2 regions of the Corynebacterium striatum genome follow, and region 2 is predicted to be linked to the other one. Evidence: riboswitches for the same ligand, from Rfam matches in the RefSeq annotation. Region 2 holds a riboswitch; the other holds the start of a gene.

Region 1 (14,888 bases), 360 kb from region 2:
CTAACGAAGGACGCGGTGGGCTACCGCAACACCATGCAGGTTTTCGAGCCAGGTGGGGAAGTAGGAGAGCACCACTACAAGAAGTATTTGCAGCCCTTCGGCGAGACGATGCCTATGCGGAATTTCTTCCGCAAGTTCACGGACATGGTCGACCTAGCCAGCGATTTCAAGCCGGGCGACGGCCCCGGTGTGGTCACGATGAACGACGTTCTCGTCGGTGTGGCCACATGCTACGAGGTCTCTTTCGACCAGGCATTCCGCAGTTCGGTGAACAACGGTGCTCAAATTCTTTCGACGCCTACGAACAACGCCACCTTCGGTTACTCCGACATGACCTATCAGCAACTAGCCATGAGCCGCCTGCGCGCCTTGGAGACTGACCGCGCCGTGGTTATCGCCGCAACATCGGGAGTCTCGGCCATTGTCCATCCGGATGGCCGGGTGAGCCAACACAGCGAAATCTTTGAGCCGAAGTATCTCATTGAGACGCTGCCGCTGCGCAAGGGAGTGACCTTTGCCGTGAGGTATGGTTCGCTCCTGCAATGGCTCATGGTTATCATTGGAACAGTCAGCGCACTACTTGCTCTCCGTTCTGCACGCAGGACAGGCAATCTTGAAAAGCCAGGAGCCCGTGGCAAGCAACGTGCGCCTAAACAAAACTCTGCTACACCGGCAGCAAACAACGAGGAGCTTTAAAACGTGAGCACTACCCACGCTTCCACCTTGGTTATCATCCCGACCTACAACGAGATTGAGAACCTTCCGCTGATCACCGGCCGTGTCCGCAAGGCAACCCCAGAGGTCAGCATTCTGATCGTGGACGATAACTCGCCTGACGGCACCGGTGAGGCTGCAGACAAGCTGGCTGCTGAGGATGACAAGCTGCACGTCCTCCACCGTGAGGGCAAGGGCGGCCTCCTAGGTGCTTACATTGCTGGCTTCAAGTGGGGCTTGGAGCGCGACTACCAGGTCCTCTGTGAGATGGACGCTGACGGTTCCCACGCACCTGAGCAGCTGCACTTGCTCCTCGCTGAGATCGACAAGGGCGCGGACCTCGTCATCGGTTCCCGCTACGTACCGGGCGGCGAGACCATCAACTGGCCTGCTTCCCGCGAATACCTGTCCCGCTTGGGCAACTTGTACATCTCCGTGGCGCTGGGCGCCGGCCTGTCCGACATGACCGCAGGCTACCGCGCATTCACGCGTGAGCTGCTGGAGTCCATCGACTTCGACGACCTGTCGAAAGCTGGCTACATCTTCCAGGTTGACTTGGCTTTCCGCGCTGTCAAGGATGGCTGGGATGTACGCGAGGTACCAATCACCTTCACCGAGCGCGAGTACGGTGAGTCGAAGCTGGACGGCTCCTTCGTCAAGGATTCCCTCTTCGAGGTCACCAAGTGGGGCATTGCACACCGTTCCGAGCAGGCCAAGGACTTGGCTGGCGAGGTCAGCAACATCGCGTCCTACACTTACCGCCACAGCTCCCTTCCGGGCCTGGCTGGCAAGCTCAAAGAAGGCTTTGCCTGGACCGGCGACTTCGCTGACGAGGTACAGTCCCTGCTGAAGCACCAGTTCGGCAGCAAGTCTAAGTAGGCAAAGCAAGCCGAGTAGGCTCCGAGCGGCTCACCATGAGCCGCCTACTAAGACGAAAGGGGCGCGCTACATTCCCAGCAATGGGGAAGTAGCGCGCCCCTTTTGTGCGCTATGTACAGCATGTGCGGCGCTGCAGAAACCGAGTTCTAGCTCTGATTCTCCTGCTGCTCCTTGAGCAGACGAGCAGCGGAGCGGCGGCGGGAGCGCAGCTGATCGATGCGCTCGGTAAGCAGTTCGTCGAGTTCCTCGATGGAACGGCGCTCACGCAGCATGTCCCAGTGGGTACGTGGCGGCTTGGCTGGCTTGGATTCTACGCCTTCGCCCTCCATAAGGGTGCCCAGCTTACCGTTCTTACACATCCACTCCTCAGGAATTTCCGCATCATCTGCGAAAGGAACTTCGTAGATGTCACCGTCTTCGGTGCGGTACTTGACCATCTGGCGTGGTGCTAGGTCGTGGTCACGGTCCGTCTCGTAGCTGACGGCGCCCATACGGCTACCACGGAGTACGCGATCTGCCATGCAACATCATCCTTTTCATAAAGAGTGCTCGGAAGGGTTGATATAAATCACCCAAGAAACTAACAGTATAACGAAGTACAGCGTGCGTTTGTTCCCACCCCGGGTTAAATGGACTAAGGTGTAACAGGTGATCCGTCAAGCTAGCCGCGACCGTGCTGTCGCATCGTGTCAATGGTGCGGCAAGGAGATCCCACAAGGAGGGCGCGGACGCCCTCGCAAATTCTGTAGCGCATCATGCAAGCAACGCGCATATGAGCAGCGTAATAACGTTTCGGGTACATCAATTCCGAAGAACGCTGTGATCATGACTCCGGAGCGTGCTGATGAATTGCGGGATGGATTATTTGAACTACGCTGCTCAGCCGAGGACGTCGCAATGGCAGCGAAGGAAGGTGCAGATGGAGATGAGCTCCAGGAACTGTGTTCTGAACTCGTCGCCTTGGCACGTCGGCTCGAGGAATTGAGATAAGGAAAAATGCAGAAACTTCTAGGTAACCGCAAGCTGGTCATTTCCATTTTCGTGGTGCTAATTCTCGTCGCCACGGTGGTTGCACTTGGCCCGTTGTTCTATTCGATTTACATGGGCCGTGGTGTCCAGACAAAGCCTGTTGATGCAGCGCACACCAAGCCAGCTAGCACCGATGTCGATGGCACCTGGAACGTTGTTGCTGGTACGCCACATAATTTCACCTCGGTTGGTTTCACCATCAACGAGGTTCTGCCTGCTGAGAAGACCACGACCTCCGGCTCCACCAAGGACGTGACCGGCCAGGCTGTCATTAAAGACGGCAAGATCGAAGAAGGCACGATCACCGTGGACATGACCACCTTGACCACGGATAAAAAGGTTCGTGACCAAAACATGAAGGACAAGCTGTTTATCACGCGCCAATTCCCTGAAGCCACGTTCACTCTGACTGAGCCTGCTGATATTTCTGCAGTGCCAGACGACGGCTCGGTGGCCAAGGTTAAGCTGACCGGCGACCTAACGATCAAGGGCAAGACCAAGAAGGTCACCCAGGAATTCGACGTTGTTCGCGACGGTGAGACCATCGTTATGGGCGGCAACATTCCGGTCAACCGTCTAGATTACGGAATTGAGACTCCAGAGATGATCGCGGCCAAGATTGAAAAAGAAGGCGAAGTAAACATTCGCGTCACGCTTCAGAAATAACTAGCAATACGGAAGTAACTAGCAATACGCAGGCATGAACTCTCAACATCTAATCCCAGTCATCTGGTTCCGACTCGTGGTGCTCATTAGCTTCGCAGTATTCGTCGGCTTCCAGAAAATGTGGCTACTCCTTGGCATCGCAGTATTGCTCGGCATTCTTACGGGCTGGCAACTTATCACTGCATACAACCGCCGTTAGAGCACACCCGCAATTCCCACTCACACCACCGTTTAACGTCACAGTGACATTAAACGGTGGTGTACTCAGTTAGGGCAGAAGCAACCCCAAAAGCCGAAAAAGCCCAAATTCAGCCACCGCGTCCGAGCCAGACCAAAACCGGACCCAAACCGGGGGCAAGCAGTCGGACCAACAAGCCAGACCAACAACCGGGTCAATATAAATCCAACGAGTTGAGCCGCGCGAGTAGCCCAGGACAAAGCCAAGCCGCTCGGCGACGTCTGCACCCAGCCGGGGAAATGCGCGTCACAAGAACTAATTGATACGTGAGTGCCGACAAATCGATATAGATGCACGGGGACGTATAGACGTAACGCCACTATTCAATAATTGTCCGATAATGTACATTATGTCATTTAGGATTTGTGTCGTTATCCCCCGGGCCCCTTATATAAGGGGCCCACCTAACCTCACCACTAGCTCACGTGCGCCGGCTCATTCAGTAGTTCCTCTGGGGCCTCCTCAGCGGGCAAAGGCTTACGGCGGACGAGTGCTGCGAATACCGCGCCCGTGATGTTCGCCCACACGGCTGCCACAACGCCTGGCAATGCAGCCTCAGGCGTAAAGAACTGCAGCGCCAGCGCGGAGGCCAAACCGGAGTTCTGGGTGGCAACCTCGATAGCCGTCGTACGCGCTGCTGCTTCGCGCTGACGAGTTACCTTCGCCGTATAGTAGCCAAAGAGGAATCCAATGACATTCTGAATGGCCACACCGAGGAATACAACAAGACCAACCGTCAGCAGCTTATCCTGCGACTTTGACACAACCGCAGTAACCACTGCACCAATACCGACGATAGCCACCCACGGGAGCACCGGGATGACATAATCAACCGCCTTGCTTGCCACAACGCGCAGCAACAGGCCAAGTGCGACCGGGATGAGGACCGTCTGAACCAGCGACCACATCATGCCCATACCATCAACCTCAGCACTCTGCCCTGCCAGCCACAGCATCAACAGTGGCGTCATAATTGGGGAAACCAAGGTAGAAACGGACGTCATAGCGACAGACAGTGCCACGTCACCCTTTGCCAAGTACGCCATGACATTGGATGCCGTACCACCAGGAACCGAACCAAGCAGGATTAGGCCGACAGTAACGGCGTCATTAAGCCCCAGCAACTTAGCAACAAGCACCGCACTGGTCGGCATAACCACAAACTGGCATACAACGCCAATAAGGATGGGCAATGGACGCTTGGCAACGAGCGCAAGATCCGGGGCCGTCAGAGTAAGACCCATCGAGAACATAATGACCATAAGCAGCTGGCTCGTATAAGAGCTAACCGGGACAAAGGTCGACGGACTCATGAAGGCTGCAATTGCACACAGCACAATCACGATGGGAAATGCGTAAACCGCTAGCTTCTCAGAGCTGCTTTGCGCATCCTGCGCCGCCGACGGATCGGCTACTTCATACTGGTGAGAAGTCATACTCGACATGTGGCTCGCCCTTACTACTTGGAAGTTACCCACCTCTTCCCCCACTCGCATGTCCGGCTTGCCATCAGGCACCTTCATTGTGAGTGGAATCTGTGGGGGTAAAGGTTAGGGACCTTGCCCCCAGGAACGACACCCCTGAGCCCAACTTCCCTTTCCCGATCCCACCGACGTGGTGAATATCTTTCTATGGATTGATTGATTTCCAAACCATAGCACAACATCCCGTTAAATGAACTAGCAGTTTCGGACGTTGGGATACCGCTAATGAAGGGGTCTAAACTCGCCGCCCCCAACCGTGGTTAAACAAAGGTGACCTTAGGCCACACTTACTATCGGTCAACAGATATCTGGGACTAAGTTGAGTGTATGCAAAAGCTTCTGAGTCCCGATTCAACAAAGATTTCTCGCCCACAGGGATCAACGAGCCAGGCAGATGCTGTACCAGCGAAGTACACCAACGGCTCCCCCATGTCGCTCATCAAAGACATGGAGGCCATCGTCGGTCCGGAAAACGTGCACGGACGCCTATCAGACCTTGTCCGATTCTCTTCCGACGCCGGCCCCTACCGATCTATTCCTCAAATCGTAGTGTCAGCGCGTAGTGCCAGCGACTTGTCTAGGCTCATGACCTACTGCCGCGAGAACGGCCGCCACATGACGTTCCGCGCCGCGGGCACCTCGCTCAACGGCCAAGCAATGTCAGATGACATCTTGGTTGATGTGAAGACCAACTTCACCGGCATGGAGGTCAGGAATGGCGGCAGCAAGCTGTGGTCCCGCCCAGGCGTTGTGCTTGGCGACGCCCAGGCAGTCCTCGGCCGGCACGGATTCATGCTCGGCCCGGACCCAGGATCAACCTCTGTATGCACCATCGGCGGCGTCCTCGCCGACAACTCCGGCGGCATGCGCTGTTCGCTGGAGCGCGATAGCTACCACTGCGTCGATGAGCTCGTCTTCGTCTTGCCCTCCGGAACCATTGTCGATACCGCTCGCGGCGACGATGCCTTCCGTGCACAGGAACCTGAACTTCACGCCAACCTCCTCGCCTTCCGCGACCGCCTGCGAGCGAACACCGAGATGGTGGAGTTCTTGCGCAAGAAGTTCTCCATCCGCAATACCAACGGCCTACGCATTGACGCTTTCCTCGACGAGGACGAGCCGGTCAAGATCCTAAAGCGCCTCCTCGTCGGCTCCGAAGGCATTTTCGGCGCCATCGTCGAGTCCGTCATCAAGACGGTAAAACTTCCCAAGGTCAAGGCCACGACCTGGGTCGAGTTACCGAACCTGCGCGATGCAGCCAACTTCGTGCACCCAATCATGGAGGCCGGCGCTGAAGCCTGCGAACTCCTCGTCGCACCGGTGATGCGCCGTTCGGCAGAACACTACGCCCACGCGCCAAAGTCCTGGATCGACCTTGATGACGATGCAGCAGCACTGCTCGTCGAGGTAGGCGGCACCGACCTCGCCGATCTCGAATCCGCGATGGAGCGCCTCAAGGAGGTCCTCAAGGACGCGCCGCTTTTACGCCCACTCGAATTCGAGACCACACCAGAGGGCATGCGCGGCGCATGGGAGCTCCGCAACGGTTTGTACGGCCTGCTCGGAGCCGACCGCCCGAACGGCACCACCTACATCACCGAGGACGTCTGCTTCCCGCCCGCAGAGGTAGGCAACGCAGCCGCCGATTTGCTGGATCTGCAGCACAAGTATGGCTACCCCGAGTCGGTGATGGGACACGCCGCCTTCGGCAACCTGCACTTCTTCCTTACCCCGCGCTTCGATCTAGACGAAGAACGCGAATCTTATGCCAGCTTCCTGGACGAGCTGGCTGAGTTGGTCATCGACAAGTACCAAGGTTCGATGAAGGCCGAGCACGGTACCGGCGTAAACATGGCTCCATTCCTCGAGCACGAGTGGGGCTCCGAAGCCTTCGAGCTCTTCTGGGAAGTCAAGAACATGATTGACCCGCAAGGCATCCTCGCGCCAAATGTGAAGCTCACCCGCGACAAGTCCGTGCACCTGAAGAATTTCAAGTCCTTCCCCAAGGTCGAGGACATGATTAATCCTTGCGTGGAGTGCGGCTTCTGCGAACCCGTTTGCCCGTCCCGCCACGCCACGGTCACCCCACGTCAGCGCATCGTCTTGCGCCGCGAGATGGCCCGCCAACCAGAAGGCTCTGCGGTCCTGCGCCAGCTGCAAGAGGAATATCAGTACGATGCCGTCGACATGTGTGCGGCGGACGGCACCTGTTCCATTCCGTGTCCCATCAGCATCGACACCGGCGCAGTGATGAAGCAGCTGCGCAAGCAGGAAGCTGGCCCCAAGGCCGAGAAGGTAGCCCTGTCGACCGCGCAGCGTTGGGCGCTCGTCGAGAAGCTCGCGCGTGCTGGCGTCATTTCCGCCAATAAGATTCCGCACAAGCCACTTGAGCTCGGCGCCAACATGGCCCGCAACGTCATCTCCCCTGACTTGCTGCCCACCGTGCCAGGTCCACTCCCTAAGGGTGCGTCCCGTCTACCGGAGACACCGCGTGAAGGCGCACAGGCCTTGTACTTCCCGGCTTGCATCAACCGCATCTTTGGCCGCCCTGCTGGCGCCGCCCCGGATTCGGTGGATCTGCCGCGCGCTGTCGTCGAGCTTGGCCGCCGTTCCGGACAACCGGTGTGGATTCCGGATGATGTAGCAGGCGACTGCTGCGGTACTCCTTGGTCTTCTAAGGGCTACACCGAGGGCTTCGAATACCAGGCCACCAAGATCGTCCGCGACCTGTGGCACTGGTCTGAGCACGGCAAGCTCCCCATCATCGTGGATGCCGCCAGCTGTACCCACGGCTTGCTCGACAGTGTCCCAGAGGCGCTCTCCGAAGCCGACAAGGAATTATGGTCCCAGCTGCGCATCATGGACGTCGTCGAGTGGCTACGCGATGAGGTTGCCCCTCACCTACCGATCGTCCAGAACATGGGCACCATCGCCGTTCACCCAACCTGCTCCACTGCGCACATGGGCATCAGCGATGACTTGGTGCAGCTGGCCAACCTCTGTGGCCATGCCAAGGTTCCAGAAGGCGCTATGTGCTGTGGCTCCGCCGGTGACCGCATCATGCTCCACCCAGAGCTGGTGGAATCGGCTACCCGTGAGGAGCGCGCTTCCCTTGAGGCTGAGCACTTCGATGCTTATGTCTCCGATAACCGCACCTGTGAGATGGGCCTGGAGATGATCTCCGGCAAGAGCTACGACTCCATCGCTGTCTTGCTCGAGCGTGCCTCGCGCCCTGTGGTTACTCCTTAACCGCTTATCCTCTCAGCCCGTTAGCCCCTTAACCCTACCTGGGGCTACTGCGTGGCCGATGGCGTCCTAACGGCGGCCGCCGCGATTGCGATGGGTCGCCGTTACTTGTACGGCGTCGATCATGCCCAGCTCGAAGAGCGCTTCACGCAACGCGAACTGGAAGGTCCACAGCCTGCGGAATACCGGATCGAATCCCGCTGCTGCTGCTTCGCGCAGGTGCCCGTCAAAGTAGCTACGCTGCTCACGCAGCGACTCCGCATAATGGCTACCCACGTGAGTCTGTGCCACGATGCGAAGATTGGACTGCTTGTCAAAGAGCTGGTGTGTTTCCTCGATGGTCGGGTAATCCAAACCCGGCCAGATATAAGCCCGCAGCACCTGCAGTGCTGCCCGCCCAGCAGGCGTCATCGCATCCGTCGCAAAAGTAGAGGCCAATGCAACTCGCCCGCCTGGCACCAAGGAACGGTCCAGGACGCTCACAAAGCGCTTGCGCTCAGCCGGAGTGAGCAGCTCTAGTTTCTCCACGCTCACAATCGCGTCATAACGCCCACGCCACTGCTTGGGGTGAGGAATCACGGCGTCGCTAAGCTGCACGTGTACCGAATCCGCAGCGCCTTCGAGCAACAAGATCTCGTTGAACTCGTTAAGCTGCTCAGCATCGGCCGTCAACACATCCACCGTTGCGCGTCGACTCACAGCCTCCACCGCCACATTCAACCCCGTCGCGGGATAAACCAAAAGATGCGTACCCGCACCGGAATGCGTGGCGTCGAGGAGCCACTGTGCGCTGCGCCGCTGGCCGTCCCGCAAATCACTACGATCCACGCTCGTTGGCTCACTGACTTTAGTTACGTCAACAAGGTGTTCTTTAGGCTCTTTCCTGCCCGCCTGTTGGCTAAAGCTAGGAACCGCCTCGCGGACCGTCGTGGGAACCCCACTGGCAAAAATGCCACCGCTGTGTGTAAACCCGTCGCCTGCATATAAACGGACCAGCTCCACAGGAAGCTCCCCCGGAGCAGAAAGTTCCGGTGCAAGGTCCTTAGCCTTGGGCCGATACCCAGTCTGCAGCAGGCAGCGTAAAACCTTCACCAGCTTCTCCGAGTTTTCCGTAGTCCACTCGCCTGCTAGATAAGACTCCGCAAAACCAAGCCATCCCGTAGCCGCAATGCGAGTAAACAGCGCATCGTGTAGGACCTCCATGTCTGGACCGTCTTCTGAATCCGTTTCCGGATCAAGGTCGATCTCCGCCAGGTCGCATGTCTTGGCAAATTCCGCCTCTGCGCGTCGGGCTTTAAACTGCCCAAAGCTCACTGAAGGAACATTCGCCACGCTTGGCCATTGCGCAGCGTCAATTGTGTCTAGGTGTGGAAAATTGACCATTTTCTTGGGGTCTCCTTGACCAGCTGCACTAAGGGGTTTGCACTCACCTTAATCTGAAAAGCCCACCTAAATACCTCGCCATGCCGAGGAAGAGCCAGTTTAAGGTATATAAAGTATGCATGTACGGTATCTAGGGTTTAGACTGATTCGGTACAAAAATTTTCGCTTTCTCAGGAAGGTATCACCCCACCATGGCTGAAACCCCTTACCGCCCAGCCGGCGGCCGCCACCACGTAGTCGTTATCGGCGCAGGCTTTGGCGGTCTCAACGCAGTACAGCAGCTAAAGAATGCTGACGTCGAGATCACCCTGATTGACAAGAAGAATCACCACCTGTTCCAGCCGATGCTGTACCAGGTAGCAACCGGCATGATCTCCGCCGGTGAGATTGCTCCTTCTACCCGTCAGCTGCTGCGCGGCCAGGATAATGCCCACTTCGTCAACGGCGAAGTAACCGATATCAACATCGAGGATCAGACCGTTACCGCTGAGCTCGACGGTTTTAGCCGTACTTTCGCATACGACTCCCTCGTCGTAGCTGCTGGTGCCGGCCAGTCTTACTTCGGCAACGACCACTTCGCTGAGTTCGCGCCGGGCATGAAGACCCTGGATGACGCACTTGAGCTGCGCTCCCGCATCGTGTCTGCCTTCGAAAAGGCTGAGTTTGTTGACGATCCTGTCGAGCGCGAGCGCCTCCTTACCTTCATCATCGTTGGTGCTGGCCCAACCGGTGTGGAGCTAACCGGCCAGATCGCCGAGCTTGCAAACCGCACGCTGCGCGACCAGTATTCCAACTACGGCACCACCAGCGCCAAGATTTACCTCTTGGATGGTGCGCCACAGGTACTGCCGCCGTTCGGCAAGCGCCTTGGCCGCAAGGCTCAGCGCTCCCTCGAGCGTCTCGGCGTCGACGTACGTCTGAACGCTATGGTTACCGACGTCACCGAGGACGCTGTCACCTACAAGAACATGAAGAACGAGGACGTTGTCACCCTCGAGGGCGCAACCAAGATCTGGTCCGCTGGTGTGTCCGCTTCCCCGCTGGGCAAGATGGTTGCTGACCAGGCTGGCGTCGAAGCAGACCGCGCTGGCCGCGTCTCCGTCAACGACGACCTGACCGTGGGCCAGCACGACAACGTCTACATGGTCGGCGACATGATCTCCCTGAACCGCCTGCCAGGCGTAGCACAGGTTGCTATCCAGGGTGGCGCACACGTTGCCAAGCTCATCAAGGCAAAGGTCGACGAGGAGTCCACCGCCAACGAGCACGAGGCATTCGAGTACTTCGACAAGGGCTCCATGGCCGTCATCTCCCGCTTCAACGCTGTTGTGAAGATGGGCAAGACCGAGTTCGACGGTTTCCCGGCATGGGTTTCCTGGATGGGCTTGCACATCATGTACGTCCTTGGCTTCCGCAACCGCACCACTGTTGCTGTCAACTGGATCCAAAACATGATTTCCCGCGACCGCGGCAACCTGGAGATCACCGATCAGCAGCGCATCGCTCGCAACTTCATCAACAAGAATAAGTAAATGAAGTCACGCCGATGACGGGCCAGGCGCGCACTTCAGCGCCGCCTCCCAGCCATCCTGCATCCCGCCCCCGCCTGGCCAAGCTTTTAAGCTTGCTCACGCGGGGGCGGTTTCTGTTTTGTTCTCAAGCTACTGATTCTGCCGAATCTGCAGAATCTGCCACCATTTATCTCCGCCAGATAGTGCTTTTTGTTAACCTCAAAGCTTACGACAAGGGGTGCCGTTGAAAACGGCTGAGATTAGACCCTAAGAACCTGCACTCAGTTAGTACTAGCGAAGGGATAGTTGTGGAATCCACGGATCCACGTGGCACTTTGCCACGCGTTTTGACCATTGCCGGAACGGACCCCACGGGCGGTGCCGGCGTCCAAGCCGACCTAAAGTCTTTTATGGCCGCAGGAGCCTATGGCATGTCGGTGGTCACGGCTTTGGTGGCGCAAAATACGCAGGGAGTGCGTGCGGTGCACACTCCCCCTCTATCGTTCCTGCAGGAGCAGTTTGACGCTGTGCTTGACGACGTCGCGGTTGACGCAGTGAAGATCGGCATGCTCGGCACCGCGGACATTGTGGCCAGTGTTTCTCGCTTCTTGGACGCACTCGCCCCAAATACCCCAGTTGTCTTGGACCCTGTCATGGTGGCCACTAGCGGGGATAGGCTCCTCGACGAGGAGGCGGAAGCCGCAGTACGGGAACTCTGCCGCCAGGTCACCGTCATCACGCCAAACCTCAAAGAGCTTGCGGTGCTAACGTCCACGCCGCAGGCGAGCAGTCTCGACGAGGCGATTTCGATAGCTCAGGACTGGGCCAGCGAAACGGGCACCTATGTCATCGCCAAAGGCGGTCACTTGCAGGCAGGCCACGCAGACAACGCCGCTGTGGGGCCAGAAGGAGTGCTCTGCCGGGTTTCAAGCCCGCGGGTAGACACGAAAAATACGCACGGCACCGGCTGCTCGCTCTCGTCGGCACTAGCCGCACGCCTTGGCGCGGGGGAAACCCTGCCGGACGCTCTTGAGTGGTCCACCACATGGTTGCATGAAGCCATTGAAAACGCCGATGGTCTGCGCGTCGGACACGGGCACGGACCTGTGGATCACGGACACCAGCTGCGGCGACAGGCCGGGCTGCTTTAGAACAGTTCGCGAACTGTTAACTGTTTTCGAACCCTTCTCGAGATTCTTTAGGACGGTCATTCTCTAGGACTGTATCTGGACGCTAAAGCAGGTCTGCGCCTGGGCGGGTCAGCACCGCTACCAAGAATGTCGAGCTCTCCTTGAATACCTTCATATCCCACGAGGAGAAAAGGAAGTCAACGCGGAAGCCCACCTCCTTGGCTAGGGTCAGGAAGTCATCAAAGGCCCAGCCGCGGCCTTCACCAAAACCGACGACAAAACGGCCGTCAGAATGCAGCGAGTTGTAGATGTTGCGAATGGCTGCCTCGCGGCCATCAACTGCGAGGAAGGTCATAACGTTGCCTGCTGCCACGGCCAAGTCAAAGTTACCCTCCGGAATCTCGTCCTCCGAGAGGTCACCTACCACCCACTGGCCGTCCGGGAAATCATGCTCCGCGTGGCTAATGAGGATGGGATCGACGTCGACACCGACGACCTTGTGGCCACGATTGACCAACTCGCCACCAAGCCGGCCTGTGCCACAGCCTGCATCCAAAATTAGGGAGCCTCGCTCCACCATTGCGTCCACTAGACGCGCCTCACCGTGGATATCTTTGCCCTGCGCAGCAAGCATTTTCCACTTGCGGGCAAAGTTCTCTGAGTGTGCAGGGTTGGCAGCGGTGACTTCTTTCCAAGTAGGCATGAAAACTAGTATATGCCCCGTGGCAGTGTAGGCTTTACCCGCTAGTTAAAAATTGCCTGCCGAAACCAATTTCGGCTCACGTCTGCTCATAAAGTGAAGGAGGCTGAAACGATGCCGTCTGTACCGTCGCCCTTCAGGCCACGCAAGAAGAACGATCCACCCAGTTCCTCCCGCACTTTCTCTGTTCCGGCAGAACGAGCAATAGAACATTGCCGGGTCTTCGTCGATGGCGAGTCACTTCCGGGCGAGTTCACCCCGCACACGGCTTTGCAGACTGTGGAGGAATACGGACGCGGATTCGTGTGGGTAGGCCTGCATGAGCCTTATGAGTCCCAGATGACCAAGGTTGCGTCCGAGTTTGGTATCCACGAACTGATCGTGGAAGACGCCGTCCAAGCACACCAGCGCCCCAAACTCGAGCGCTACGACGATCAACTGTTTATGGTCGCCCGTTCGGTCAACTACCGCGACCACGATGAGGTTGCTGATAAGCGCCAGATCATCTCCACAGGTGAAATCCAGATGATTCTGGGGAGCAACTTCATCATTACGGTCCGCCACTCTGCCAAGCTGCCAAACCTGGCCTACACGGTCCAGGACGAGCAGGACTTGGTCGAACTCGGACCAGTAGCCATGGCATGGAAGATTCTTGACATGATGGTGGATCGCTACTCCGAGATCGTGCGCCTGCTCGCCATCGAGGTCGATGAGATCGAGGAAGAGGTCTTTACGCCGCAGACCAAGTTCAACATTGACAGGATCTACATGTTCAAGCGTGAGATCTTGGAGATGAAGCACGCCATTGACCCGCTTTCGGTCGCGCTGAAAGCCATGATCAATGACCACAAGGACTTGATCTCGAAGCAGATTCGTTCTTACCTGCGCGACGTCAACGACCACGAGCTCGTGGTCAAGGACCAGGTGGCAGGCTTTGACGAGCGCCTCACCTCGCTTATCGACGCCTCTGTGGCCAAGGTGACCATGCAGCAAAACAGCGACATGCGCACCATCTCTGCCGTGGTCGGCATGTGGGCTGCTCCTACCCTGGTCGCTGGCATCTACGGCATGAACTTCGATGTCATGCCGGAACTGCACTGGGCTGGCGGATACTTCATGGCGCTAGGCGTCATGGTGCTCGTGGTCGCGGTCATGTGGTGGTGGTTCCGCCGCAACCACTGGCTCTAGGGCGGAAACAAAGCCCTAGGGAGTACACAGCACTCCCTAGGGTCCGCAGCACTATGGGTTGACCATTGTGCGCAGGTTCGTGCGCGCAATGAGTTTGCCGGCTTGGCGCATCTCAATGCACCAGATGTGGGTGCGCCGACCCAGCTGTACTGGTGTTGCCACGGCTTCCAGAATTCCGTCAGACACTGAGCGGATGAAGTCGGTGTTGTTGTTGATTCCAACTACTGGTGCAGCCGCTGCAACGAAGGATGCAATGGAGCCCACGGATTCCGCGATGGAGCAATAAAGGCCGCCGTTGGCCGCGCCCCACGGCTGGTGGTGCTCAGGCTTGACCTCAAGCTGGGCACGTACTTCGTCCTTCGACACAAAAGTAAAGTCCAGGCCGAGCAGCCCGCCAAGGCCGTGGTTGTGGGCGTTGAAAACCGCGATTTCCTCAGCGGAAAGCGGGCGTTCTTGGACGGTGGCGACCATCTTCGCCATGAGTTCAAACTTGTCTGGGTTTTCTTGGCTCATGCCATGACAGAATAGCGGGAAAGTCTGACGTAGGATAGAGCACATGACTGAAAAGACTGAACTCGCCCACATTGGCGTTGTCGGCTTGGCTGTTATGGGCTCTAACTTGGCCCGCAACTTCGCCCACAACGGCAACACCGTAGCCGTCTACAACCGCAGCCCGGAGAAGACCCACAAGCTCATCGAAGAACACGGCTCCGAGGGCAA
Region 2 (14,888 bases):
CTGCGAGGCGGAACTGCTCGACGATCTCAGCTGTGGAGAGGTTGCGATCAAGGCCACCCTGGCCGGTGGCACAGAACGGGCATGCCATACCGCAGCCGGCCTGGGAGGAAATGCACAGCGTGGCGCGGCCCGGGTACCGCATGAGCACCGACTCCAGCATGGTGCCGTCGTGCAGGCGCCACAGCGACTTCGTAGTCTCCCCGTCGTCAGTGGAGGTCTGACGGATGGGTTCCATAAGATTTGGGAAAAGCCGTTCCTGCAATTCGGCACGCTTATTCGCCGGGATGTCAGTCATCTCTTCGACGTCTGCGGTGCGGTGTACATAATAGTGCTTGGCTAATTGGTTGGCGCGGAACTTGGGCAGGCCAAGTTCGGCGAGCACAGCGATGCGCTCGTCCTGAGTCAGATCCGCAAAATGTTTCGGCGGCAAACCGCGCCGAGGGGCGGAGAAATTAAGTTTCAAAGGTTCAGCCATGGTTCCGCCCATTTTTCCACGTTTTCAGTACTTTTACCCAATTGAGACTGGTCTAAAGTGGCGCAACCGACAGCCCACAGGATTAAATGGTTACATGACAAATCAAGAATTTCCCGCCAATGAGCCCACCGCCGAGCACACCGGTGATTACGTGACGGAGACTGCCCCGGCAACGCACTCTGAGGTTGAGACTACGTATTCCTCGAGTGAAGACGCCAAGGTCAAGGGCTCCTTTGCAGCCAGCACCTGGGTTGCGCTGATCGTGGGATTCCTGCTGCTCATCGTTCTCATTGTGTTTATCCTGCAGAATCAGCAGAAGGTGCCGATGAACTTCCTCAACTGGTCCGGTGAATTCCCTGCCGGCATTGCCTACCTCATCTTTGCTATTGCAGGCGCGCTCATCATGGCCCTCGTCGGCATGTGGCGCATGTTCGAGCTGCGCCGCCAGGTACGCAAGCAAGCCAAGCAACACCGCTAAAACAACGAATCTCCCTGCCCTCAAGCTTCTTCGCTTGTGCGGTAGGGAGAATATTTGTTTTTGGGCTTCGGAGTGAATTCTAAAAACCGTGGAAGTTTGCAAGGAAGTTCACAGCCACCCACGTCACCATGGCTGAGGGAAGCATTCCGTCCAAGCGGTCCATGAGTCCACCATGACCGGGCAGAATTTGGGACATATCTTTGATGCCAAGCTCGCGCTTGAACTGGGACTCCACCAAGTCGCCGAGCGTTGCGCAGAAGACAAGGCCCAAGCCCATGATTGCGCCTACCCAGGCGTCATGATGCAGAAGGAGCTTGACGCTGAGTGCGCCTGTTATGACGCCGAAGATGACGGAGCCGAGGAAGCCCTCCCAGGACTTCTTGGGGCTGACTGCAGGCGCCATCGGGTGCGCGCCAAACATCACACCTGCCACATAGCCGCCGGTATCGGAAGCCACCACGCACAGCATGAACGCGACAATCGACGCCGCGCCTGACGCAAACGGAGTCTCCACGCGAGACAGCATCGCCGCAAACGTGGCGAAGAGCGGAATCCAGGTCAATACGAACAGACCCACGGACATGTCGCGCAGATAGTTGATTGGCGGGCGATGGCGTCCGTTGTGGAACAGCCTCCCGAACATCAAAACCAACACAGCCACGACGTAGACCGCCACGAGGCCAGGGGCGCCGAGCGGCCACGAAATCCATACCATGGCTTGGCCAAGGATGATAAGCAGGGTGCGCGGAATGAAGAAAGAGTGCTCACGCAGGCGCGTGAGGACCTCCCACATAGCCACTGCCACAGCTCCCGCCACGACGAGGTACCACGCGAAGGGTCCTAGCCACACAGCAAGGACTACGAGCGCACCGAGGCCCACTCCCACGCCCACTGCTGCCGGCAGGTTGCGGCCGGCGCCGTTCTTGGGCTTGGGCAGACGACGATTCGACTCGCTAGTCACGCGCGCTCCTTCCACAGGAAGATGGGATACTCACAAAAAAGCGCCGCCGAGCTGATAGCGCCCGGCGGCCAGGTTCGAGGTGCTTAGACCTCCATCAGCTCGTTTTCCTTGTTGGCAACGAGCTTGTCCACCTGGTCGATGTAACCAGCGGTGGTCTTTTCCATTTCCTTTTCGGCTGCAACGACTTCGTCCTCGCCGGCGTCGCCGTCCTTCTGCAGCTTCTTCAACTGGTCCATGGCCTTGCGGCGGATGTTGCGGATAGCAATCTTTCCGTCTTCGCCCTTACCCTTGGCCTGCTTCACGAGGTCGCGGCGACGCTCTTCGGTCAGCTGTGGAATGGTGACGCGCAAAACCTGACCGTCGTTGGTCGGGTTAACGCCGAGATCCGAGTTACGGATTGCGTTCTCGATCTCGTGGATCATGGACTGCTCGTAAGGCTTGATGAGCATCATGCGTGGTTCTGGAACCGAGATGGTTGCCATCTGCGTAATCGGGGTTGGCGCACCGTAGTACTCGGCAACAAGGCCATTGAACATTGCCGGGTTTGCGCGACCGGTACGGATGGTGATCAGCTGCTCGCGGGTGTGCTCCACCGAAGCGGTCATGTGCTCTTCTGCTTCGAGCTGGATCTCGTCGATCATTGGGCTATAACTCCCTTTTCGAATATAAAGTAACTGGAAAAGAATCTAGCAGGTAAAGGCGCCCTCCGTGGGAGGACGTGACCTTAATTCCTATTGGAATTCCTATTGCGATTTTACGAGGGTGCCGATCTGCTCACCGTTGACGGCGCGCTTGATATTACCTTCGGTCAGAAGGTTGAACACCAAAATCGGCATATCGTTGTCCATGCACAGGCTGAACGCGGTAGCGTCTGCGACCTTAAGGCCCTTTTCGATAACCTCTCGTGGGGTGATCTCGGAGTAAAGCTCCGCATCTGGGTTGGTGCGTGGGTCGTCGGAGTAGACGCCGTCGACAGCCTTGGCAAGGAAGAGCACCTCTGCCCCGATCTCGAGGGCACGCTGTGCCGCCGTGGTGTCCGTGGAGAAGTAAGGCATACCCATGCCTGCGCCAAAGATGACCACGCGGCCCTTCTCCAGGTGGCGGTCTGCACGCAGCGGCAGGTACGGCTCCGCAATTTGCGCCATGTTGATGGAGGTCTGGACGCGGCAGTCGACGCCCTGCTGCTTGAGGAAGTCCTGTAGCGCAAGGGAGTTCATAACCGTGCCAAGCATGCCCATGTAGTCCGAACGTGCGCGGTCCATGCCACGCTGGGACAGTTCTGCACCACGGAAGAAGTTTCCGCCACCGATAACCACGGCAACCTCAGTGCCCTGCTTGGCAATGTCTGCGATCTGCTGAGCAACGTTTTCCACGACGTCAGGGTCGATACCGACCTTGCCACCTCCGAACATTTCACCGCCCAGCTTCAGCATCACACGCTTGTATCCGGTTCGCTTGGTGTCAGGGTTAGTCACGGCCTTCATCGTCTCCTTAATGCGGCTGTTTTTAAGTCCGTTCCATCTTACCCACACATGTTCGCTGGCTCATATTCCTTGCTCAAGCAAGCAAAAAGCCCTGCTGCAAACAAGTGCAGCAGGGCTCAAGCGTGAAAGCCGATTAAAGCTTAGGCGCCAACCTCATAACGGACGAAGCCCTTGATGGTGGTGCCAGCTTCCTTGGCAACCTGCTCAACGGTCTTCTTGGAGTCAGACAGAGCAGCCTGCTCGAGAAGAACGACGGACTTGAAGAAGCCGTTCAGGCGACCTTCGACGATCTTCGGCAGAGCAGCCTCCGGCTTGCCCTCCTCGCGGGTGGTAGCTTCAGCGATCTCGCGCTCCTTCTCAACGACCTCAGCAGGAACGTCCTCGCGGGTGAGGTACTCAGCGTTCATAGCTGCGATCTGCAGAGCAACAGCGTGTGCGCCCTCTGCATCACCCTCGTAGGAAACGAGAACGCCAACTGCCGGCGGCAGGTCAGCGGAACGCTGGTGCAGGTAGACAGCGACGTTGTCGCCCTCGAGGGTGACTGCACGGCGTGCCTGCAGCTTCTCGCCGGTCTTTGCGGACTCTTCGTCGACGATCTCGGAGACCTTCTTGCCGTCGATCTCGAGGTTGTTCAGCTCCTCACCGGAGTTGATCTTAGCCTCGCCAGCAGCCTCAGCGATCTTGGTAGCGAAAGCCTTGAATGCCTCGTTCTTTGCAACGAAGTCGGTCTCGCAGTTGATTTCGACCATGGTGTTGCCGGAAACAGCAACCAGGCCCTCGGTAGCCTCGCGCTCAGCGCGCTTGGAAACGTTCTTTGCGCCCTTGATGCGCAGGAACTCTACGGCCTTGCCGTAGTCACCGTTGGACTCGTCGAGTGCCTTCTTGCAATCAAGCATGCCGGAGCCGGTTGCCTCGCGCAGTGCCTTAACGTCTGCAGCAGTGTAGTTCGCCATAGTTGGGGCGATCCTCCTTGGTTTCAAACAGTATTCGATGGAACAGAGTACTCGACGCAGTAATTTTGCGCCGCCCTTGGGGGTGAGTTTGTGCAGAAGAGTAAACCCCCGCGGCCGTGATCCAACGGTAGCGGGGGCGGACTCTAGAATTTTTACTCTGCGGACTCAGCAGATGCTGGGTCGGAAGCAGCAGCAGCCTCAGCTGCATCGCGTGCATCCTTCTCAGCGGAGTCGCCGGCAGCTTCCTTAGCTGCAGCCAGCTGACGCTCCTCGCGAGCCTTCTTACCTTCCTCAACTGCGGTGGCAATGATGCCGGAGAGCAGCTTGGTAGCACGGATTGCGTCGTCGTTGCCCGGGATCGGGAAGTCGACCTCATCCGGATCGCAGTTGGTGTCGAGGATTGCGACAACCGGGATGTTCAGCTTGTGAGCTTCCTTGACTGCGATGTGCTCCTTGTTGGTGTCAACGATCCACAGTGCGGACGGAGCCTTGGACATCTCAGAGATGCCGCCGAGGACGCGCTCGAGCTTGATGCGCTCGCGGGTGAGCATGAGGATTTCCTTCTTGGTGCGGCCCTTGTAGCCGTCCTCAGCTGCGTCCATTGCCTGAAGCTCCTTCATGCGCTTCAGACGCTTGGAAACGGTCTGGAAGTTGGTGAGCATGCCGCCCAGCCAACGGTGGTTGACGTAAGGCATTCCAACGCGAGTTGCTTCCTCAGCAACTGCTTCCTGAGCCTGCTTCTTGGTGCCGACGAAGAGGATGCTGCCGCCGTGTGCAACGGTCTCCTTGACGAACTCGAAAGCCTCATCGATGTAGGTCAGGGTCTGCTGCAGGTCGATGATGTAGATGCCGTTACGGTCGGTGAAGATGAAACGCTTCATCTTCGGGTTCCAACGACGGGTCTGGTGGCCGAAGTGCACACCAGCGTCGAGGAGCTCGCGCATGGTTACAACTGCCATGATTCGCTCGCTTTCTATAGCTGATTTAGGTTTTGCATGAAAAATGTGCGGTGTTTTATTCCGCACCCTAGCAACGAAGGCACCGGTCAACACCCCAATTTCTTGGGGACCACGTCGACACGACGCTGTCTTTTCCTTAACCCAGGAAGCGACGACTTCGCCGCGCGTAGTCAATGCGCCTGGCAAGCCGGACACACTGCTGGGCCAAATTCTAGCCACACCCAGGGAAGAAATCCAAAACGACGTGCGAATTCCACAGTTTTAGCGTGACTTCTCCCCTACAACCGCCACATCTTCATCACTATTATCTCGCGTCGCACTTTATTCACAGCGAGATTTCTCGTTCTTCCAACACTGCAAGCGGCGCCTCCATACTGCCATCATGAAAATGTTTCGCTTGCCCAAAGTCCCGCTCATTGCTGTCATTCTCACGCTCTGGTGCGTTGTCCTATCCGCCATGCCAATAGCCTTCGCCTACGTCGACCCCACTACTGGCAGTCCAACCCCCAGCCGGGTTCTGGAGGGGTTTAATCCACCGAAGGAGAAATGGAGCGCCGGTCACCGAGGTGTGGATTTGGATCTACCCATCGGCGGCGAGGTACTGGCCGCAGGCGAAGGCACGGTCTATTTCGTGGGCAAGGTGGCCGGCAAACCGGTGGTCTCAATCTCCCATGCGGATGGTGTACGGACGACGTATCAACCGGTATTCGCGCACGTCAACAAGGACGATCACGTACTCGAGGGCCAAGTCATTGGGAGGCTAGCCCCGCCTGTTGACGGTAAGCCGGGTTTGCATTGGGGCGCGCTTATCGACGGCGTGGAAAAGACCTACATCGATCCGCTTTCGCTTCTCGACGCCCCAGTCATCCGGCTCAAGCCCGTGGATGGGCGCGGGAGTAGACGTCCTTGAGCCGCTTCGCTGATACGTGGGTGTAGACCTGTGTGGTCTGCAGAGAGGAATGCCCCAGCAGCTCCTGGACCACCCTCAAATCCGCACCACCTTCAAGCAGATGCGTTGCGGCAGTATGGCGCAGCCCGTGCGGGGTAAGGCCAGTAGCGCCGGTGATCTGCGCAGCCTTTTCTACCACGCGGCGGACCTGCCGCTGGTCGATACGCCCGCCGCGAGTCCCGACGAACACCGCATCAGTGTCGCCGGCTAGTTGTAGACGCCCCTTTTCAATCCAGGTCGCAAGCGCATCAGACGCCGCGTCGCCAAAGGGTACGACGCGCTGCTTGTTTCCCTTACCCGTGACCAGTGCGGTCCGGCGGTGCAGATCAAGGTCACCGACATCAAGGCCCACCAGTTCCGCAACACGCATGCCGGTGGCATAGAGGAGCTCGAGCATAGCGCTGTCACGTAGGAAATGAACCTCGTCGTGCGAGGCAGCGTTGCCTACAAGCTCACCAGCCTCGGTTGCAGCAAGAACCTTGGGAAGATGTTTGCCCACCTTCGGGCTAACGAGTTGCGCTGCCACATCAGCCTGCAGATGGCCTTCGCGCACCGCCCAGGTGGAGAACGCTCGGGCGGCAGCAGTTCGGCGCGCGAGGGTAGCTCGCGACTTGCCCTGTGCAACCGCTTCGCCTAGCCAGGCGCGCAGAGCATTCAGGTCAAAGCTTGCGAAGTCCGGTACGCTACGCGCGAGATCGCGCAGGTCCGAGCGGTAGCCCTTGACCGTTGCAGCAGAGCGCCCACGGACTAACAACTGATGTTCGGCAAAATCCTCGATTGCCTCGGCCAGTTGCCCCGTGGGCTCCTCCACTCGTTTACTCATGTCACAGCAGTGTACTCCAGCATCACTCGCTGCGTCTCCACCGCTTTCCCTCGCGCACCACGAGGCCAAGCTTCTGCAAAGCCACCAACAGGTGCACCGTCAGCGCCACCCGCATTCCTGCCTCCGCCGCGATATCCTCTGCGCTCACGCCTTCCTCGCCCAAAGGCGGAGTCGAGTCATAAACCTTGAGCTCATTCCGGGAAAGCTGCTGCACTTTGTCGGGAGCGAAGTCGAGCTCATACTGCCCAGCAGCGTCCACGCCTCCCACAGTTCCAAGTAATCCGCGGATTTCATCGACCGAGGTGACCAGTTGCGCACGCTGCTCCTGAATCCGCATGTGGCAACCCAATGACCCCGAAGTCGTAACCGGGCCGGGGACAGCCATGGCCACACGACCCATCGACTCCGCCCAGTTCAACGTGTTCAAGGCCCCAGAACGGAAGGCCGCCTCTACCACCACAGTGCCTGCAGAAAGCGCCGCAACCAAGCGGTTGCGCGTCAAGAAACGGTGCCGCTGCGGTGTAGTGCCCAGCGCGAATTCAGAAATGAGGCAACCGCTACGCGTTATCTGATCAAAGAGTCTGCCGTTACGTGCGGGATAGGCCCGGTCGATTCCACATGGCGCCACGGCCACGGTGAGCCCGTTGTGCTCCAGCGTCGCCTCGTGGATGGCCGTGTCTACTCCCAGCGCGCCGCCCGACACCGTGGTCCACTGATGGCGCGCCAATCCCGTTGCCAGCATGCGTGAGACTTCCCAGCCGTAGCGGCTTATAGCCCGCGTTCCCACCAGTGCAACGGACTGAGCCACCGTCTGGCGCACATTGGCGCCGCGCACCCACAACGCATGAGGTGGGAAAGCCTGGCTATCGAATGTAGACGGCGCATCGGAGAGCCCCTGATGGTAGAAGCCAAAGGCCCGGGTGAATTCCTCCTCCGGCCACTCCGCGTCCTCCGGGGTGATAAGGCGTGCTCCTACGACTTCTGCCGTGGCAATGTCCTCGTCTTGCCGCAGCCAATCCCGCCTCCCGGCGGTTTCAGTCTTCAACGGTCCAATCCAGTCGGCTGCGTTGTAGATTCCGTGCGCAATCTCCTCTGCTGGGTACTGCGAAAGCAATCCGTGCAACGTGCGGGATGGACCCTCCACCACACGGTTGAGATAAACCCAGGTGTGCAGGGGCGTCGATAAGTTCAGCTCGCTCATGCCGCCAGCCTTTCCAACACACCGACGCCGCGCAGCTCGAGCGCTCTGCCCACGTGGTCGATGTCCGGTTGCGGGCTTGCGTCCAGATCCGCCAGGGTCCACGCCAAGCGCAGCACGCGGTCCACACCGCGCTGGCTCAACTCCCCGTCTGCCAGATACGCTGCAAGCATCGCCATGGCAGTTTCCGTAGCTGGGCGGTGTCGCCGCAGATAGGAGGCTGGAACAGCACCGTTATTGAACACCGGCAGCTCGTCTTCACGCCAGCGGGCAGCTGCCCGCTGGCGCGCCTGCGCCACCCGCTGCGCAATCGTGGCGGAGTCTTCTTCACCTTCCGCGCTCAGGGTTGCGGCTTGGCCCGAAACGTTAACCACCATATCGAGGCGATCCCGCAATGGCCCAGAGAGATTGCTCAGATAGTTGCGTCTGTCCGACGACCGGCACGTGCACTTCGAAGCATCCTCCGCAGCACACCTGCAGGGGTTCGCCGCCAGCACTAGCTGGAAGCGCGCCGGGAACGTAATCTCCCTGCGCGCACGAGAAATCCGGACGTGCCCCTCTTCCAGCGGCGCACGCAGGCCATCGAGCACTCGTGCAGAGACCTCACTCGCCTCGTCGAGGAACAACACTCCGTGATGCGCCAGGCTCACGGCACCAGGACGGGGATTGCCCGAACCTCCACCCAGCAAGGCCGCACGCGTTACCGAGGAGTGCGGCGCGATAAACGGCGCGCGCATGATGACCGCGCCGGGTGTTCCCGCGAGCGAATGGATGGCTGTCGCCTCCACGCACTGATCAGCGCTCAACGCCGGCAAGATAGACGGCAGCCGCGCCGCAATCATCGACTTGCCCGAGCCAGGTGGGCCCACCAACATCAGGTGATGGCCACCGGCCGCAGCGACTTCGGCTGCCCACTTGGCCTCCCGTTGCCCGGCGATGTCGCGGTAGTCCGGGCCGTCACCAAGCGTATGCGCAGGGGCATCTACCGCTCGAGCACTCGGCAGATCGCGCCCACCACAGGCCCATGCAAAAGCATCGGTCAGCGTGGCCGCGACCACCACATCCATATCGGGCACCAGCGTAGCTTCAGCCGCGTTACCTGGCGGGATCACCAGCGTCTCGAAACCTTGTGAGCGCGCCGCCAACAAGGCTGGGATGATTCCAGAGACTGGGCGCACGCTGCCGTCCAGCCCCAACTCCCCCAACACCAACGCACGCTCCAGGCGCTCCGAGGGCGGCATCTGCGCCGCCAGAATCGCCAAGGCCATGGGCAAATCGAAGTGCGCACCCGACTTCGGTAACGCTGCAGGCGACATCGAAACCACCACGCGCGTTTTTGCCCACGGCAGCCGCGAGTTAACCACCGCGGTGCGAATGCGGTCACGCGACTCCGAAATGGCCGTATCCGCCAGGCCCACCACGTGCACGCCGGGCAGCCCGGCCCCCACGTTGGCCTCCACCGTGACCACGTGCGCAATCACGCCCTCCAAAGCCGTGGTCATGCATCTACCAAGCGCCATCTTCGACCCCCTCATAGTGCGTGACCTCGAACTCAGCGCCCTGATCCACCAGTGCCAGCACGTCGAAGCGCACATAACACCGCGGCTTTCCCTCAAGCCACCGCAACGCCGCCTTGCGCATGCGCGCCAACTTGCGCGCAGTCACCGCCTCGGCCACCCCGTAAGCATCCGACGCCCGGGTCTTGACCTCGACAAAGACGTACGTGTCACCCTCCCGCACGATGAGGTCGATTTCCCCCACGGCGTAGTTGACGTTCGCTGCGATAATCTCCGCACCGCGCTGGCGATAGAACAAAGCCGCATAAGCCTCGCCCCGCTTGCCCAGCGAGTGCCGTTTATTCATTTTTCCGTACATTTTCTCTCCCCCGAATCCGGTCCATGCAGCACACCTGCACACGCCAGTTCAGCCGAGAGAGGACAGGACGCGCTAGCCCCAAAACGCGCACAGCGCCCCTTTTGTGGATAACTCATCGCGATGGATGAAGAAATCCCGCATGGGGCGCGACTTTAGGGCGAATTTCTGGCGGAGGTGTGGCCGCTCCGCGGAGGCTTCTACTCCGGCAGGACGAAGTCTGGCTTGTCCAGCTCTTCGATGTTGACGTCTTTGTAGGTGATCACGCGAACGTAGCGCACGAATCGCGCGGAACGGTACATGTCCCATACCCAGGCATCGGACATGCGTACTTCGTAGTAGACGTCAGGGCCCGAAGTATGCGGAATAAGCTCCACTGCATTGGCGAGGTAGAAACGACGCTCGGTCTCCACCACGTAGGAGAACTGGCTGACGACGTCCCGATATTCACGGTAGAGGGAGAGTTCTACTTCTGCCTCGTAGTTGTCGAGTTCCTCTGCGCTCACTAGCTTTCCTCCAATGTCAGGGTCAACGTGAATCAGCTTAACGCGGAAACTTCGTAATCAGATTCAGGCGCGCGCGAGAAATTCCGCATGAGCGTTCGCCACGTTGGCATAACCCATCCGGTGCTCTGGGGTTGCGCCTAATTTCACAATCGCAGCCTGATGCGCCGCGGTGCCGTATCCCTTGTGCCCCGCCAATCCATAGCCTGGGTAGGCCACGTCGAGTACATCCATGATGTGGTCACGGGAGACTTTGGCCAGCACGCTCGCCGCGGCAATGCAGCGCGCTGCCGCATCACCACCAATAATCGGCAGCTGGGGTGCAGGCATGCCGGGAACTTTCAGGGCGTCGCTAAGCACGTAATGCGGGCGAACATCAAGCCGCGCTACCGCCCGCCGCATCCCTGAAACGTTGGCGTGCTGGATGCCGCGCTTGTCGATGTCCCGGGCGTCAATATGCACCACGGACCAGGCCACAGCCTTGTCCTTGATAATGGGAAAGAGTCTTTCGCGCGTGGCCGGGCTGAGCTTTTTGGAGTCCGTCAGCTTGTCGAGCTCCGGGATGATTTTGTCCGGGAGGATGCAGGCGGCAATAGTAATCGGCCCGCAGCAGGCTCCGCGCCCTGCCTCATCAACGCCGGCGACAGGACCCAAACCTGCCTTGCTCAGCGCCACCTCGTAGGTGCGTTGTTGTTTAAGACGCCGCATTTTGAATGTCAGGGTCATCGACCAGGTGAGCACGCGGAATAGGAAGAACAACGGCCTCTACCTTGCCACGGACGTTGTCCACGGGGATGGTGCCCTGCAGATGATCGCCCAAGTGCGCACGCGAGTCGAGCGAGTTAGTGCGATTGTCTCCCATGACCCAGATGTTGCCTTCCGGGACGGTCACGGGACCAAAGTAAGCACCGCCGCAAGCATCCGAGCCTACGGCTTCATCGACGGGTATTTCGGCGGGTGTTTTCACGTAGGACTGGTCGATGGGTAAACCATCGACCATGACGGCGGGATCCCCTGCTTCGCAGGACACCGTCTGGCCTTCTGTGGCTATGACGCGTTTGACCAAAATGTTCTCACCGTTGGGCAGCAAGCCGATTGCGGCACCTGCATTTTCCAGTCCGCGTACCAACACGTTGTCGGAGCGCTGAACCTGGAAAGAGGCGTTCCAGGAATCCTCACCGGCAAAGACCACGACATCGCCAGGGCGTGGATCGGAGAAGTAGTAGCTGAGCTTTTGGACCACAATGCGGTCATTCTTACACCCCGCACAGCCATGCAACGTGGGCTCCATGGAGGCCGAAGGAATGAGATACATCCGGCCCACGAAAGTCTGCATTAGAGCCAAGAACACAAACACGGCCACGACCGTGGGCAGCAAATCGCGCATACGGACGCGCTCTTCCTCCGCCCGCCGCGGCTTTGCAGCACGAATGCGGGGACTGTTAGCCCCAGACCCCCTAGGCTTGGATGTCTGGGTCATCGATCCCACCGATGCGGCTAAACGGGAACAGCACAAACATGACCTTGCCGCGAACGTTTTCTACGGGAATCGTGCCATGGTACCGATCTTGCATGTGGTAGCGGGAATCCGCGGAGGCAGTGCGGTTGTCACCCATGACCCAAATGTTGCCTTCTGGAACGGTGATTGGGCCAAAGTATGCGCCACCGCATGCCTCGGAACCGGTGGTTTTATCCACAGGGTACGTTGGCGGATCCATGACATAGTCCTGCTTGATGGGCTTACCGTCAACCATGACTGCTGGATCACCTTCCTGGCAGGAAACGGTCTGGCCACCAGTAGCAATGACACGCTTGACCAGAGTGTTCTCATCTGGCGGGGTCAAAGACACATAGCTTAGTGCGTCCTGGATTGCGTGGATCACGCTATTGTTCGAGCGCGGCGACACGTAGTTACGGTTCCAGTCTTCGGTGCCCTCAAAGACCACGACGTCGCCAGGCTCTGGGCCCTTGTCGCCGTAGTAAGAAATCTTCTCGGTGAAGATGCGGTCATTGGTGCAGCCATCGCAGCCGTGGAGGGTTGGTTCCATCGAACCAGAAGGAATGACATATTGGCGGCCAATGAAGGTCTGTACCAAACCGACGACCGCAAGCACACACACGATAACGAGGAGTGTTTCCAGAATCCAGGGCATCTCTTTCTTCTCGCCCTTGTCAGAGTCTTTCTCTACCGGCGTGACCTTCTCGGCAGCGACCCGGCGGCCAGTGACTTCTTCGTTTGCACCGGAGTTACCTGGCACAGCAGAATTATCACTGTTTTGATTTTCGAATTCCTTCTCGTTATTCACGCGCTAAATCCTAGCAACAAAACCTCTCAACTCCCGCACCACACCGAGCACCAAGCTGCTGTTCCCATCCAACTCTTATCAGCGGATTCCTTGCAATCGCAGCGAGAGGATATAAAAATAAGGCCTCCCCTTTCGCCGAAGCGAAGGAGGAGGCCTGAACGCCTAAAATTAGCGGCGCTCCTTGATGCGAGCCTTCTTGCCGCGCAGGTCGCGCAGGTAGTACAGCTTTGCACGGCGGACGCGGCCGCGGCGTACAACCTGGATGGACTCGAGGTTCGGGGAGTGAACCGGGAAGGTACGCTCAACGCCGATACCGAAGGAGACCTTACGGACGGTGAAAGTCTCGCGGATGCCAGCGCCCTGGCGGCGGATGCAAACGCCCTTGAAGAGCTGAACACGCTGGGTCTTACCCTCGATGACCTTGACATTTACGTCGAGGGTATCGCCTGGGCGGAAGTCTGGGACATCGTCGCGCAGCTGTGCTGCATCTACCTTATCAATGAGGTTAGCCATTGTTTTTCCTTTTCAGTTTAAGACAGAGGACCCTAGCGCCCCTTCAACCTTGAAGAAGCTGACCGGTTCGTGCCTGTTACATAGAACAAGAGGATTCTTCCATACCCACCGCGCGAACAGCAAATTCTTGCAATTCCAAGACAGACGCGCATCACAGGGCTTATGGTGTGTAATGCAAGTACCCCACGGGTGCCCATGAAGAAGTGGGCTGAGATAGGTGCAGATACCGCATCTAGACCGTTTGAACCTGTCTGGTTAGCACCAGCGAAGGAAGAGAGGAAGGCGCCATGACGGCTACCCCTAATGAGATCCACCCCAAGCATTCTTACTCCCCCATCATCCGTGATGGCCTGGAGGTACCGGAAACCCAGATCGAGCTCGATGACTCGCCCACTGGACCCAACGAACCTTTCCGTGTCTACCGCACCCGCGGCCCCGAGTGTGAGCCGGAGGTGGGCCTGCCAGGTCTGCGCAGCGAATGGATCGCGCAGCGCGACGACGTCGAGGAGTACGCCGGCCGCGAGCGCAATCTGGCCGACGACGGCAAGTCCGCGCAGCGCCGCGGCGCTGCCTCCCAGGAATGGCGCGGGCAAAAGCGCACTCCTTTGCGCGCCAAGCCGGGCAAGCGAGTCACCCAGATGCACTATGCACGCCAGGGAATCATCACCAAGGAAATGGAGTTCGTGGCGCTGCGCGAGCACTGCGATCCCGAGTTCGTGCGCGCCGAGGTCGCCCGCGGACGTGCGATTATCCCGAATAACATCAACCACCCTGAGTCCGAGCCGATGATCATCGGCCGTAAGTTCTTGACCAAGATCAACGCCAACATCGGCAACTCCGCCGTGACTTCCTCTATCGCAGAAGAAGTGTCCAAACTGCGCTGGGCCACCCGCTGGGGAGCCGATACCGTGATGGATCTTTCCACCGGCGATGACATCCACACCACTCGCGAGTGGATTCTGCGCAACTCCCCTGTGCCAATTGGCACCGTGCCCATCTACCAGGCGCTGGAGAAGGTAAACGGCGTGGCCGAGGACCTTACCTGGGAGATCTTCCGCGATACCGTCATCGAGCAGTGTGAGCAGGGCGTGGACTACATGACCATCCACGCCGGCGTTCTGCTCCCATTTATCCCGTTGACCACCAAGCGCGTCACCGGAATTGTCTCCCGCGGCGGTTCCATCATGGCGGGCTGGTGCTTGGCTCACCACAAGGAGTCCTTCCTCTACGAGAACTTCGACGAGCTATGCGAGATTTTTGCGCAATACGACGTCGCTTTCTCCTTGGGCGATGGCCTGCGCCCTGGCAGCCTGGCCGATGCCAACGACACCGCGCAGTTCGCCGAGCTTAAGACCATCGGCGAGCTCACCCGCCGTGCCTGGGAGTACGACGTGCAGGTCATGGTGGAGGGCCC

What was found. A riboswitch is a leader RNA that binds a small molecule or an ion and turns the genes downstream of it on or off. The one in region 2 is predicted to bind thiamine pyrophosphate.
Region 1: it holds a riboswitch for thiamine pyrophosphate, as region 2 does, so the genes downstream of both, thiD (bifunctional hydroxymethylpyrimidine kinase/phosphomethylpyrimidine kinase) here and thiC (phosphomethylpyrimidine synthase ThiC) in region 2, are expected to answer to the same signal.

The regions. Positions count from the first base shown of each region.
Region 1 is NZ_CP068158.1:59,585-74,472, reverse strand. Features, by position in the region: gene lnt (apolipoprotein N-acyltransferase) at 1-696, shown strand, start outside; gene I6I72_RS00365 (polyprenol monophosphomannose synthase) at 700-1,593, shown strand; gene I6I72_RS00360 (RNA polymerase-binding protein RbpA) at 1,740-2,114, opposite strand; gene I6I72_RS13560 (hypothetical protein) at 2,245-2,583, shown strand; gene I6I72_RS00355 (YceI family protein) at 2,590-3,288, shown strand; gene I6I72_RS00350 (hypothetical protein) at 3,323-3,487, shown strand; gene I6I72_RS00345 (bile acid:sodium symporter family protein) at 3,943-4,971, opposite strand; gene I6I72_RS00340 (FAD-binding and (Fe-S)-binding domain-containing protein) at 5,338-8,259, shown strand; gene I6I72_RS00335 (class I SAM-dependent methyltransferase) at 8,326-9,639, opposite strand; gene I6I72_RS00330 (NAD(P)/FAD-dependent oxidoreductase) at 9,831-11,171, shown strand; TPP riboswitch at 11,375-11,471, shown strand; gene thiD (bifunctional hydroxymethylpyrimidine kinase/phosphomethylpyrimidine kinase) at 11,459-12,301, shown strand; gene I6I72_RS00320 (class I SAM-dependent DNA methyltransferase) at 12,384-12,983, opposite strand; gene corA (magnesium/cobalt transporter CorA) at 13,095-14,168, shown strand; gene I6I72_RS00310 (PaaI family thioesterase) at 14,220-14,681, opposite strand; gene gndA (NADP-dependent phosphogluconate dehydrogenase) at 14,725-14,888, shown strand, end outside.
Region 2 is NZ_CP068158.1:2,600,526-2,615,413, reverse strand. Features, by position in the region: gene rlmN (23S rRNA (adenine(2503)-C(2))-methyltransferase RlmN) at 1-475, opposite strand, end outside; gene I6I72_RS12210 (LapA family protein) at 570-953, shown strand; gene I6I72_RS12205 (phosphatidate cytidylyltransferase) at 1,033-1,914, opposite strand; gene frr (ribosome recycling factor) at 1,998-2,555, opposite strand; gene pyrH (UMP kinase) at 2,658-3,398, opposite strand; gene tsf (translation elongation factor Ts) at 3,539-4,351, opposite strand; gene rpsB (30S ribosomal protein S2) at 4,504-5,310, opposite strand; gene I6I72_RS12180 (M23 family metallopeptidase) at 5,693-6,220, shown strand; gene I6I72_RS12175 (tyrosine recombinase XerC) at 6,183-7,082, opposite strand; gene dprA (DNA-processing protein DprA) at 7,105-8,283, opposite strand; gene I6I72_RS12165 (YifB family Mg chelatase-like AAA ATPase) at 8,280-9,800, opposite strand; gene I6I72_RS12160 (YraN family protein) at 9,787-10,155, opposite strand; gene I6I72_RS12155 (DUF2469 domain-containing protein) at 10,353-10,658, opposite strand; gene I6I72_RS12150 (ribonuclease HII) at 10,722-11,363, opposite strand; gene lepB (signal peptidase I) at 11,350-12,042, opposite strand; gene lepB (signal peptidase I) at 12,113-12,808, opposite strand; gene rplS (50S ribosomal protein L19) at 13,130-13,474, opposite strand; TPP riboswitch at 13,650-13,765, shown strand; gene thiC (phosphomethylpyrimidine synthase ThiC) at 13,762-14,888, shown strand, end outside.